DNA from 2 places in the Pseudomonas sp. DCB_BI genome. Region 2 is predicted to be linked to the other one. Evidence: predicted binding sites of a transcription regulator. Region 2 holds the regulator's gene; the other holds the start of a gene.
The links. The regulator FliA, encoded in region 2, starts transcription of late flagellar genes. The targets are predictions, from matches to a motif close to CTAAAGTTTNNNNNNNNNNNGCCGNTAA.

Region 1: a site for FliA is predicted at 2,352-2,379, ahead of OO258_RS20745 (methyl-accepting chemotaxis protein). Genes of this name have one in related genera too.

The regions. Positions count from the first base shown of each region.
Region 1 covers NZ_JAPFCG010000020.1:21,621-27,904, reverse strand. The annotation lists gene pcaG (protocatechuate 3,4-dioxygenase subunit alpha) at 1-371, opposite strand, end outside; gene pcaH (protocatechuate 3,4-dioxygenase subunit beta) at 382-1,101, opposite strand; gene OO258_RS20750 (neutral zinc metallopeptidase) at 1,301-2,194, shown strand; gene OO258_RS20745 (methyl-accepting chemotaxis protein) at 2,466-4,385, shown strand; gene ggt (gamma-glutamyltransferase) at 4,504-6,171, opposite strand.
Region 2 covers NZ_JAPFCG010000002.1:335,686-341,969, forward strand. The annotation lists gene flhF (flagellar biosynthesis protein FlhF) at 1-136, shown strand, start outside; gene fleN (flagellar synthesis regulator FleN) at 230-1,063, shown strand; gene fliA (RNA polymerase sigma factor FliA) at 1,060-1,800, shown strand; gene OO258_RS03875 (chemotaxis response regulator CheY) at 1,909-2,283, shown strand; gene OO258_RS03880 (protein phosphatase CheZ) at 2,304-3,092, shown strand; gene OO258_RS03885 (chemotaxis protein CheA) at 3,105-5,342, shown strand; gene OO258_RS03890 (protein-glutamate methylesterase/protein-glutamine glutaminase) at 5,389-6,284, shown strand, end outside.

The DNA of each region.
Region 1 (6,284 bases), on a different contig from region 2:
GCCATCGGCACGCCAGCGGCGTTGTTCACCACACCCGGCTTGACCGTGTGCAGGGTCCATTCGCCGGCATCGAAGGTGGTGGCGGTGCGGCCAAAGCTGTTGAAGGCGTTTTCCAGGTTGTAGGCATCCTGGTACTCGCCATTGGCATCGGCTTGCCACACTTCCAGGAACGAGTCGCGCACCAGGTGACCGTTACCGTCGTATACCTGGCCGAGCAGCAGAATATGCTCGCCCGGCGCGTCCGGCTTGGCCAGGCGGTTCCAGATTTCCTGGTCGCGGGTTGGGTTGCCGGCCGCTTCCAGGGCCAGGCCGATGTGCACGTAGGGGCCGGCGGTCTGCGAAGGGGTTTCCGGCAGCAGTTCGATTGGCATGGCGGGGTCCTCAGCAGTTTTCGAAGTGGGTCTTGCGCTGGCCGCGCAGCACGATGTCGAAGCGGTAGGCCAGGCAGTCCATCGGGTTGGCGTTGCTCATGTCGAGCTTGGCGATCAACTGCTGCACGGCTTCAGGGTTGGCGATCGACTTGACGATCGGGCACATCGGGATGAGGGGGTCACCTTCGAAATACAGCTGGGTGATCAGCTTGGTGGCAATCGACGGGCCGCTGATGGCGAAGTGGATGTGCGCCGGGCGCCAATCGTTCGGGCCATTGCGCCATGGGTACGGGCCCGGCTTGATGGTGCGGAAGCTGTAGTAGCCATCACGGTCGGTCAAGCAGCGGCCGACGCCACCGAAGTTCGGGTCCAGCGGTGCCAGGTAGCGGTCGTTCTTGTGGCGATAGCGGCCGCCGGCGTTGGCTTGCCACATCTCTACCAGGGTATTCGGCACAGGCTTGCCGTACTGGTCGACGACGCGGCCGGCAACGATGATGCGCTCACCGATCGGCAGGCCACCGTTGTTGAAGTTCAGCAGCAAGTCATGGTCGTGGGCGCCGAAGCCCAGGTGGGAAAAGTCCGGACCAGTGGTTTCACTGATCGACTGTGGAATGCTGACCAGTGCCTGGCGCGGCGAGCGGGCAATGGACGTCTTGTAGTCAGGCGTAAGGGCTTTAGGGTGCCAGTTGCGATCACGGATCACGAAGCGGCTGTTGTCCTGGGCGGGCATGCCGGTTTCCTCTCTTGGAATTATGAGAACGCCTGGGCGTGGCAGGCGGACTTGCAGTTTCGAGCATGTCGCGCGCGATGAATATTGAATTGAGCTGCTTTAAACATAACCATTTGGTTATGGGTTAACACCTTGGTCTGACACCAGGCGCAGTCGTGGACTAATCTTGTCTACTTGTTTCACGCTCCGGAGAGCATTCATGGAATGGCGAAAAGGCCGACGCAGCGACAACGTGGTCGATGCCCGAGGCGAAGGTGGCGGTGGCGGCGGCATGCGTTTCGGCGGCGGCAAGGGGCTGGGCCTCGGGGCAATACTGCTGATTGTCGGCATCGGCTGGCTCACCGGGCAGGACCCGTTGCAGATTCTTGGCCAGCTCACCGGCCAGATGGAGCAGCAACAACAGCAGACGGCGCCCAGTGGTGCGGGCGGCAAGGCGCCGCCGGCAAATGACCAGCAAGCCGAGTTCGTTGCCTCGGTCCTGGGCGATACCGAGGACACCTGGAAAGCGCTGTTCGCTGAAGCCGGTAAGCAATACCGCGACCCTAAACTGGTACTGTTCAGTGGCCAGGTCAATTCTGCCTGTGGCTTTGCATCGGCGGCGGTGGGGCCGTTCTACTGCCCGGCGGACCAGCGGGTTTACCTCGACATGTCGTTCTTCCGCGAAATGGAAACCCGCTTTGCGGCAGCTGGTGACTTCGCCCAGGCTTACGTGATCGCCCACGAAATCGGCCACCACGTGCAGACCTTGTTGGGTGTTTCGGCCAAGGTCGATGCCGCCCGGCGCAGCGGTCAGCGCATGGAGGGTGACAACGGGTTGCTGGTGCGCCAGGAACTGCAGGCCGACTGCCTGGCCGGGGTATGGGCCTACCAGGCACAGAAGCGCCTGAACTGGCTGGAGCCAGGTGATGTCGAGGAGGCACTGAACGCAGCCAATGCCATTGGCGATGACCGCCTTCAACAGCAAGGCCGTGGCCGCGTGGTACCGGACTCGTTCACCCATGGCACCTCGGCGCAGCGGGTGCGCTGGTTCAAGGCCGGGTTTGCCCAAGGTGAGGTGAACAGCTGCGATACTTTCAGTTCGCGCAACCTCTGATACCCGGCCCGACAGGCTGACGCGGTCGCTTCAGGAACGGCGGTAGCCGCGAACAACGGCAAAGCCGGTGCCATCTACCGCGTCGCCTGCTTCGCGGGTAGACCCGCTCCCACAGCGCCCGCGCCAGAGCGCTCCCTCATATTTTGCTGAAAAAGCGTTTCAGCTTCCGCATTCATTGCCGATAACCCCTGCACGAGTCAGCGGGCACCCAGAACAACAACGCCTGGCGATCGAAGATCAAGCGAGCGAAAACTACTTCTGGAGAGCGTGCATGAACAGCTGGTTCGCCAACATCAGCGTCAACCTCAAACTCGGCCTGGGCTTCGGCCTGGTGCTGGTCCTTACCGGCCTGCTGGCCCTGACCGGCTGGACCAGCCTCGGCAGCCTGATCGATCGCAGCAACTGGATGGGTGACATTGGCCAGCTGAACAAGGACCTCACCGACCTGCGCATCGCGCGCCTGCAGTACATGATCGCCAACGGCGACGATGCTGCAGCCGCCAACACCCAAGCCAAGCTGGACGCCTTCAGCAAGCAACAGGCCTACCTGGCCAGCACCTTCAAGAGCCCGGAAAACGTCAAGCTGCTGGGGGAACTGGGCGAGACCATCAGCGCCTACAAGTTGTCGCTGAACAAGATGCGCCAAGGCTACGACGCTACCCGCTCCGCACGTACAGCCATGGACAGCTCAGCCTCCCGCGCCGACCAGGCCATGGACGTGCTCAGTCAGGAAGTAATGGCGCGCCCAGAAGCCGACAGCACGCGCCTGGCCCAGTACCAGTTGATCAGCAAGGCCCGCCAGCAACTGCTGCAGGTGCGCATCGACGTGCGTGGCTATATTGCCGACAACAGTGCCGCCAACGAGCAAGCCGCTCTGCGCCAGCTGGACGCCGCACTGGCCGATATCGACAACCTCAAGCGCCAGCTGCCCACCGAAGAGGCTCGCCTGCAACAGTTCGAAAGCGCGGTGCTGGCCTACCGCAACGCCGTTAGCCAGTTCCGCGACGCGGTTGCCAACATCACCACCTCACGCGCCGAAATGACCGTGCAGGGTGCCGATATCGTCAAGCGCAGCGATGCGCTGTACAAGATCCAGCTGGAGCGCCGCGACATCGAGAGCAGCCAGGCTCGCAGCCTGCAGGCCATCGCCACGCTACTGGCGCTGCTGGTCGGCGTGCTGGCAGCGGTGCTGATTACCCGTCAGATCACCCGCCCGCTGCACGACACCCTGGTGGCGGTGGAGAAGATCGCCAGCGGCGACCTCACCCAGCACCTGCGCGTCACCCGCCGCGATGAACTGGGTGTGCTGCAACAAGGCATCGCGCGCATGGGCACGACCCTGCGCGAGCTGATCAGTGGCATCCGTGATGGCGTCACGCAGATCGCCAGCGCTGCCGAAGAGCTGTCGGCGGTCACTGAACAGACCAGTGCCGGCGCCAACAGCCAGAAGGTTGAGACCGACCAGGTGGCCACCGCCATGCACGAAATGGCCGCCACCGTTCAGGAGGTTGCGCGCAACGCCGAGCAGGCCTCGCATGCCGCCACCAATGCCGACGACGAAGCCCGCGCTGGCGACCGCGTGGTGGGTGAAGCGATTGGCCAGATCGAGCGCCTGGCCGAGGACATGCATCGTTCCACCGAGGCCATGAACCTGCTGCAGCAGGAAAGCCAGAAAATCGGCAGCGTGATGGACGTGATCAAGTCGGTAGCCGAACAGACCAACCTGCTGGCGCTCAATGCGGCGATCGAGGCGGCACGTGCTGGCGAGGCCGGGCGTGGTTTTGCCGTGGTCGCCGACGAAGTGCGTGGCCTGGCCCAGCGCACGCAGAAGTCCACCGAAGAGATCGAAGAGCTGATTGCCAGCCTGCAGCAGGGTACTCAGCAAGTGGCGAACGCCATGCAGGGCAGCCGTACCTTGACCGACAGCAGCGTCGAGCTGGCACGCAAGGCCGGCGCCTCGTTGGAAAACATCACCAGTACGGTTTCGGGCATCCAGTCGATGAACCAGCAGATTGCTGCGGCGGCGGAGCAGCAGAGTGCGGTGGCTGAAGAAATCAGCCGCAGCATCCTGAATGTGCGGGATGTGTCGGAGCAGACCGCAGCGGCCAGCGACGAGACAGCAGCATCGAGTGTTGAGCTGGCACGGTTGGGTGGGCAGTTGCAGATGCTGGTCAGTCAGTTCCGCGTCTGACCTTCGGCGCTGTCCCGACACAAGTCCGCTACCCCATTGATCGACGTACGCCGGTCTTTGGGGAGGCGGCCTTGTGTCGCGCCAGGAGAGCAAGGCCCTCCCGGCGTGCTGACAGGTATTACTTGACGATCATCCCCACCCCACGCCCACGTGGATCGGAAGCGGTCTCCAGCTTCGCACCCTCCACCCGGATCGCCTGGATATCGCCCATCTCCCAACCCTGGTCTTCCAGCACGTAGCCCATCGTCTTCAACTCATCAGCCACCGGCCCGGTCAGCGGGGCATAGCTGTCAAAGTAGATGGTGTCCTTGGGCAGCAACTGGTGATGCACGCGCTGCGCCGCCACGGCCTTGTCCAGCGGCATGCCGTAGTCATACAGGTTATTCATCACCTGGAAGATCGAGGTGAAGATCCGCGACCCGCCCGGGGTGCCGATCACCAGCTCGACCTTGCCGTCACGGGTCATCAGGCTGGGGCTCATGGACGACAGCATGCGCTTGCCCGGTTCGATGGCGTTGGCATCGCCACCGACCACACCAAAGGCATTCGCCGCCCCCGGCTTGGCGCTGAAGTCATCCATCTCGTCGTTCAGCAGGAAGCCCGCCCCCTTCACCACCACGCCACTGCCGTAGTCGAGGTTGAGGGTGTACGTGTTGCTGACCGCGTTGCCCTGTTTGTCGACGATCGAGAAATGCGTAGTCTGGTGCGGCTCCAGGCCCGGCTTGACCTTGTCGGTGTCGGAAATGGCCTTCGGGTTGACCTGCGCAGCGCGCTTGGCCAGATAATCCTTGGCCACCAGCTTGTCCACAGGCACTTTTGTGAAAGCCGGGTCGCCGAGGTAATCCGCCCGGTCGGCGAACACCCGCTTCTCGATCTCGGCCAGCAAATGAATGTACTGCGCCGAATTGTGCGCCACCCCCTTGAAGTCCGCCGCGCGGTCTTCCTTGATGCCCAGCAGCTGGGCCAGGGCAACACCCCCGGAGCTTGGCGGTGGCGCGGTGTAGACCACGTTGCCACGCCAGCTCACGGCCATGGGCTCACGCCATACGGCCTTGTAGTCCTTCAGGTCTTCTTTGGTGATCAGGCCCTTGTCGGCCTGCATCTGGGCCACCAGCAAGTCGGCGGTCTTGCCCTGGTAGAACTCGCTTACGCCCTTGTCGGCGATACGTTCCAGGGTCTGTGCCATTTCCGGCTGCTTGAACAACTCGCCGACCTTCATGTTGCCAAAGTAGTCGTTGAAGTTGGTCGCGGTCTTGAACATGCCTTGGGCATCGTTGCGGTACTGGTATTGCTTTTCCGCCACCTTGAAGCCGTTTTTCGCATAGCCGATGGCCGGGGTCAGCAGCTCGCTCCAGGGCAGCTTGCCGAACTTCTTGTGCGCCTCCCACAGGCCCATCACCGTGCCGGGCACGCCAGCGGCGCGTACACCGACCAGGCTAAGGTTCTCGATCACCTCGCCCTTGTCGTCCAGGTACATGTTGCGCGTGGCAGCCTTGGGCGCAACCTCACGGTAGTCGAGGAAGTACGGCTTGCCGTCAACGAAGAGGGTCATGAAGCCACCACCGCCGATGTTACCGGCCTCGGGGTACGTCACCGCCAGGGTGAATGCCGTGGCCACTGCAGCATCTACCGCGTTGCCGCCCTTTTTCAGGATATCGGCGGCTACCTGTGCACCATATTGATCAGGTGCAGCCACCGCGCCGCCCTCCAGATTGGCGGCGTAAACCGAGGAACAGCTCAGGATCGCGGCCGCGAGAGCCAGGTACTGGAACGGAACAATACGCATGACACTTCCTTGGTGTTGTTTTTGTTGAGCAGTCAGTAAGGCCGAAGCGCTGCGACTGTGCAATCAACCGAAGGAAGTTTCGCCGCCTGTGGACAGGATCTGTCGCGTTCAGG
Region 2 (6,284 bases):
TGACGACCTGCACCTGCCGCGGGGCCACCAGCTGGTCAGCCGGGCGGTGAACGTGCAGCAGCAGGACGAGCCCAGCGAAGAGGCCATGGCCGACATGTTCGCTGATCTCTACCACAACCCACGGCGAGCGGGTTGACCATGAAGTGTGTGCAAAGTAGCTATGCCAAGGGGTACGCAGAATTGCCCTACGTGTGGCCTGAGTCCCAGCGAGACAAGGTAAAGAACAGACATGGGTAGCATGCATCCCGTACAGGTGATCGCCGTGACCGGTGGCAAAGGTGGCGTCGGCAAGACTAACGTTTCAGTGAACCTGTCCCTGGCGCTGGCCGAGCTCGGCCGCAGGGTCATGTTGCTGGACGCCGACCTGGGCCTGGCCAATGTCGACGTGTTGCTGGGCCTGACCCCCAAACGCACCCTGGCCGATGTCATCGAGGGGCGCTGCGAGCTGCGTGACGTGATGCTGCAGGGGCCCGGCGGTGTGCGCATCGTGCCGGCGGCATCGGGTACCCAGAGCATGGTGCACCTGGCTCCGGCCCAGCATGCCGGGTTGATCCAGGCGTTCAGCGAAATCGGCGACAACCTCGACGTGCTGGTGATCGATACCGCTGCGGGTATCGGTGATTCGGTGGTCAGCTTTGTCCGCGCGGCCCAGGAAGTGCTGCTGGTGGTGTGCGACGAACCCACTTCGATCACCGACGCCTACGCGCTGATCAAGCTGCTCAACCGCGACTACGGCATGAACCGTTTCCGCGTGCTGGCCAACATGGCGCAAAGCCCGCAGGAAGGGCGCAACCTGTTCGCCAAGCTGACCAAGGTCACCGACCGCTTCCTTGACGTTGCCCTGCAGTACGTGGGTGCCGTGCCCTACGACGAGTGCGTGCGCAAGGCAGTACAGAAGCAGCGCGCCGTCTACGAAGCCTTCCCTCGCTCCAAGTGCGCGCTGGCCTTCAAGGCGATTGCCCAGAAGGTCGACAGCTGGCCGCTGCCCGCCAACCCGCGTGGGCATCTGGAGTTCTTCGTCGAGCGCCTGGTGCAACCCACCAGCGCGGGACCCGTGCTATGAACGCCAGCGGCTTCAAGATGTACAGCCGGGCAGCGAAAGATGCCCAGTACGAGCTGATCGAGCGCTATGCGCCGCTGGTCAAGCGCATTGCCTACCACCTGCTGGCACGCTTGCCGGCCAACGTGCAGGTCGAGGACCTGATCCAGGCCGGCATGATCGGCCTGCTGGAAGTGGCCAACAAATACGACGCCAGCAAGGGCGCCAGCTTTGAAACCTACGCCGGCATCCGCATTCGCGGGGCCATGCTCGACGAGGTGCGCAAGGGCGACTGGGCGCCGCGTTCGGTGCACCGCAACACCCGCATGGTCAGCGACGCGATGCGTGCGGTCGAAGCCAGAACAGGCCGTGACGCTAAAGATCATGAAGTTGCTGCCGAACTCCAATTGAGTCTCGATGATTACTACGGGATTTTGAACGACACCCTGGGCAGCCGGCTGTTCAGCTTCGACGACCTGTTGCAGGACGGCGAGCACGAAGGCCTGCATGAGGATGGCGCCAGTGGGCAGGTGGAACCTGCGCGCGGCCTTGAGGATGAGCGCTTCCAGATTGCCCTGGCCGAGGCCATCGCCAACCTGCCGGAGCGTGAGCGCCTGGTGTTGGCGCTGTACTACGACGAAGAGCTGAACCTCAAGGAAATCGGTGAGGTGCTGGGGGTCAGCGAGTCGCGGGTCAGCCAGTTGCACAGCCAATGTGCCGCGCGCCTGCGCAGCCGCCTGGGGGAATGGCGGGCGCGTTGAGCCCGGGTTCGTTGCAGTCGTTTTCCATGTTGTACCGAATTGAATGAATGCGCGCGCTCGGGGGCCGAGCGCGTTTGAGACTGCTTGGAGGTCTACTTGAACAAAGACATGAAAATCCTCATCGTTGACGACTTCTCGACGATGCGGCGGATCATCAAGAACCTGTTGCGTGACCTGGGCTTCACCAACACCGACGAGGCTGACGACGGCACTACGGCACTGCCGATGCTGGAAAACGGCCATTACGACTTCCTGGTGACCGACTGGAACATGCCCGGCATGTCCGGTATCGACCTGCTGCGTAAAGTGCGTGCCAGCGACAAGCTGAAAAGCATGCCGGTGCTGATGGTGACCGCCGAAGCCAAGCGCGACCAGATCATTGAAGCGGCCCAGGCGGGCGTCAACGGTTATGTGGTCAAGCCGTTCACTGCCCAGGTGCTCAAAGAAAAGATCGAGAAGATCTTCGAACGCGTCAACGGCTGAGTCACGTCAGGGGGCGCGCCATGGATTCATCACAAAACTCTTTGGGCGAGTTCGAATCGACCCTGAAGAAGCATGCCCAGGAGTTGGTAGAAAGCCTGGAGCGGGGCCGTTTCGGCGAGGCGGTGCAGCTGATTCACGAGCTGAACCAGACCCGTGATCGCGGCCTGTACCAGGAAGTCGGCAAGCTGACCCGCGAGCTGCACAGTGCCATTGTCAGTTTCCAGATCGACCCGACCATGCCGCAGGCCGAGGAGGTGTCGCAGATTACCGACGCCACCGAACGTCTGTCATACGTGGTCAAGCTCACCGAGGGCGCGGCCAACCGCACCATGGACCTGGTCGAGGAAAGCACCCCGGTGCTCAACGAGCTGGCCAGCGAGGCCAAGGCCTTGAGCGCCGACTGGCAACGCTTCATGCGCCGCGAAGTGGCTGCGCCGGAGTTCCGTGACCTGGTCAAGCGTGTCGACAGTTTTCTGACGCACAGTGCCGAAGGCAACCGCAAGGTGGCCGGCCACCTCAACGACATCTTGCTGGCCCAGGACTATCAGGACCTGACCGGCCAGGTGATCAAGCGCGTCACCAGTTTGGTGACCGATGTGGAAAGCAACCTGCTCAAACTGGTGCTGATGGCCAGCCAGGTGGACCGCTTTGCGGGCATCCAGCATGACCACGATCAATTGCGCGCAGAAAAAGATCGAGAAAAACATCCGACTCGGGGTGAAGGTCCGCAGATTCATGCCGATAAGCGTGAAGACGTCGTGTCCGGTCAGGACGATGTCGACGATTTGCTGTCCAGCCTGGGTTTTTAAGGAGCACGTTTGATGAGCTTCGGCGCCGATGAAGAAATCCTCCAGGATTTCCTGGTAGAAGCCGGCGAAATTCTTGAGCAACTGTCCGAGCAACTGGTCGAGCTGGAAAGCCGGCCCGACGATGCCGACCTGCTCAATGCGATCTTTCGCGGTTTCCACACTGTAAAAGGGGGCGCCGGCTTCCTTCAGCTGAACGAGCTGGTGGAGTGCTGCCACATCGCCGAGAACGTCTTCGACGTCCTGCGCAAAGGTGAGCGCCGGGTCGACGCGGAACTGATGGACGTGGTGCTTGAAGCACTGGATACCGTCAACAGCATGTTTGGCCAGGTGCGCGAGCGCACCGAAGTCACTCCGGCCACCCCCGAGCTGCTGGCGGCGTTGTCGCGCCTGGCAGAACCGGGCGGAGCCGAAGCTGTTGCAGCGCCGGCGCCGGTTGCCGGCGTGGCGGTTGCAGCGCCGGCCGAGGCCGAGGAGCAGCACCAGGACATCACCGACAGCGAGTTTGAGCAGCTGCTCGATTCGCTCGATGCGGTCAAGGCGCAAGCGGCGGCCGACGAGCAGATGCAGGGCGAGACTGTCAGCGCTGCTGGTGATGAAATCACCGATGCCGAGTTCGAATCGCTGCTCGACCAGTTGCACGGCAAGGGCCAGTTCAATGCCGAGGTTGCGCCAGCGCCGGTTGCCGTCAGCAGCGAAGCGGTCAGCGACGACATTACCGACGCCGAATTCGAATCGTTGCTCGACCAGCTGCATGGCAAGGGTACCTTCCAGGCGGGCGCCTTGCCCGCCGCCCAGGCACCAGCACCCGCCGCGCCGGAACACAGCGCAGCCAGCGACGAAATCAGCGAGCACGAGTTCGAAGCCCTGCTGGACCAGTTGCACGGCAAGGGCAAGTTCGGCGGCGATGTGGCCGCAGCAGAGGCCCCGGTAGCTGCCCAGGCGCACGCGCCGGCTGCCGCCAAGGCCGCAAGCCAGCCGGTGGCCAAGCCAGCCGCCGCGCCAGCGCCATCGCCGGCCAGCAAGCCTGCCGCAGCGCCTCGCGCGCCGGCCCCGGCCGCCGAAAAACATGCCGCCAGCGAAGCGGAAACCACGGTGCGCGTCGATACCGCGCGCCTGGATGAGATCATGAACATGGTCGGCGAGCTGGTCCTGGTGCGTAACCGCCTGGTGCGCCTGGGCCTGAACAGCGGCGACGAGGCCATGTCCAAGGCCGTGTCCAACCTCGATGTGGTCACGGCCGACCTGCAGACTGCGGTGATGAAAACCCGCATGCAGCCGATCAAGAAAGTCTTTGGCCGCTTCCCGCGTCTGGTCCGTGACCTGGCGCGCCAGTTGAAGAAAGAGATCAACCTGGAGCTGGTTGGCGAAGAGACCGACCTCGACAAGAACCTGGTCGAGGCCTTGGCCGACCCGCTGGTGCACTTGGTACGCAACGCCGTCGACCACGGTATCGAGATGCCCGATGAGCGTGAAGCCTCTGGCAAGGCCCGCACCGGCCGTGTGGTGCTGTCGGCGGAACAGGAAGGCGACCATATCCTGCTGTCGATTTCGGACGACGGCAAGGGCATGGACCCCAACATCCTGCGCGCCAAGGCCGTGGAAAAGGGCCTGATGGACAAGGATGCTGCCGAGCGCCTGAGCGAGTCGGACTGCTACAACCTGATCTTCGCCCCGGGCTTCTCGACCAAGACCGAGATTTCCGACGTGTCCGGGCGTGGCGTGGGCATGGATGTGGTGAAGACCAAGATCTCCCAGCTCAACGGCTCGATCAACATCTTCTCGGCCAAGGGCCAGGGCTCGAAGATCGTCATCAAGGTGCCGCTGACCCTGGCGATCATGCCCACCCTGATGGTGATGCTGGGCAACCAGGCGTTCGCCTTCCCGCTGGTCAACGTCAACGAAATCTTCCACCTGGACCTGTCGCGCACCAACGTGGTCGATGGCCAGGAGGTGGTGATCGTGCGCGACAAGGCGCTGCCGCTGTTCTACCTCAAGCGCTGGCTGGTGCAGGGCCAGGTGCACGAAGAGCAGCACGAGGGCCACGTGGTGATCCTGTCGGTCGGCACCCAGCGCATCGGCTTTGTCGTCGATCAACTGGTGGGCCAGGAAGAAGTGGTAATCAAGCCGCTGGGCAAGATGCTGCAAGGTACCCCGGGCATGTCCGGGGCCACCATTACCGGCGACGGTCGCATTGCGTTGATTCTCGACGTCCCGAGCATGCTCAAGCGTTACGCCGCACGGCGTATTTGATTTCGGTGGCGCACCCTGGCGGGTTGCGCCGCCTAATGGAGTGTTTATGGCAGTCAAGGTCCTGGTGGTGGATGATTCCGGTTTCTTCCGCCGCCGCGTCTCGGAAATCCTCTCGGCGGATCCGACGATCCAGGTAGTGGGTACCGCGACCAACGGCAAGGAAGCGATCGACCAGGCGCTGGCGCTCAAGCCCGATGTCATCACCATGGACTACGAAATGCCCATGATGGATGGCATTACCGCGGTGCGGCACATCATGCAACGCTGCCCGACGCCGGTATTGATGTTCTCCTCGCTGACCCATGAAGGCGCCCGGGTCACTCTCGATGCGCTGGATGCCGGCGCGGTGGACTATCTGCCGAAGAACTTCGAGGACATCTCGCGTAACCCCGACAAGGTCAAGCAACTGCTGTGCGAAAAGGTGCATACCATTTCCCGCAGCAACCGCCGGTTTGGCAGCTACAGCAGCCCGGCTCCGGTCGCAGCACCGGCCAGCAGCCACACGCCTGCCAGCAGCTTTGCCAGCCCGACAGCGGCGCGCGCGCCTGTGCCGGCCCGTGCACCCGCCCCGACGGCCACGCCTGCGCACTCGCCGCCGCCCAGGCGCAAGCCCTACAAGCTGGTGGCCATCGGCACGTCCACGGGTGGCCCGGTAGCGCTGCAGCGGGTATTGACCCAGCTGCCGGCCAACTTCCCGGCGCCAATCGTGCTGATCCAGCACATGCCGGCGGCGTTCACCAAGGCCTTTGCCGAACGCCTCGACAAGCTCTGCCGCATCAGCGTCAAGGAAGCCGAGGACGGCGACATGCTGCGCCCGGGCCTGGCCCTGCTGGCGCCTGGTGGCAAGCAGATGATGATCGACGGCCGTGGCACGGTGAAGATCCTGCCGGGTGACGAACGCCTGAACTACAAGCCCTGCGTGGATATCACCTTCGGTTCGGC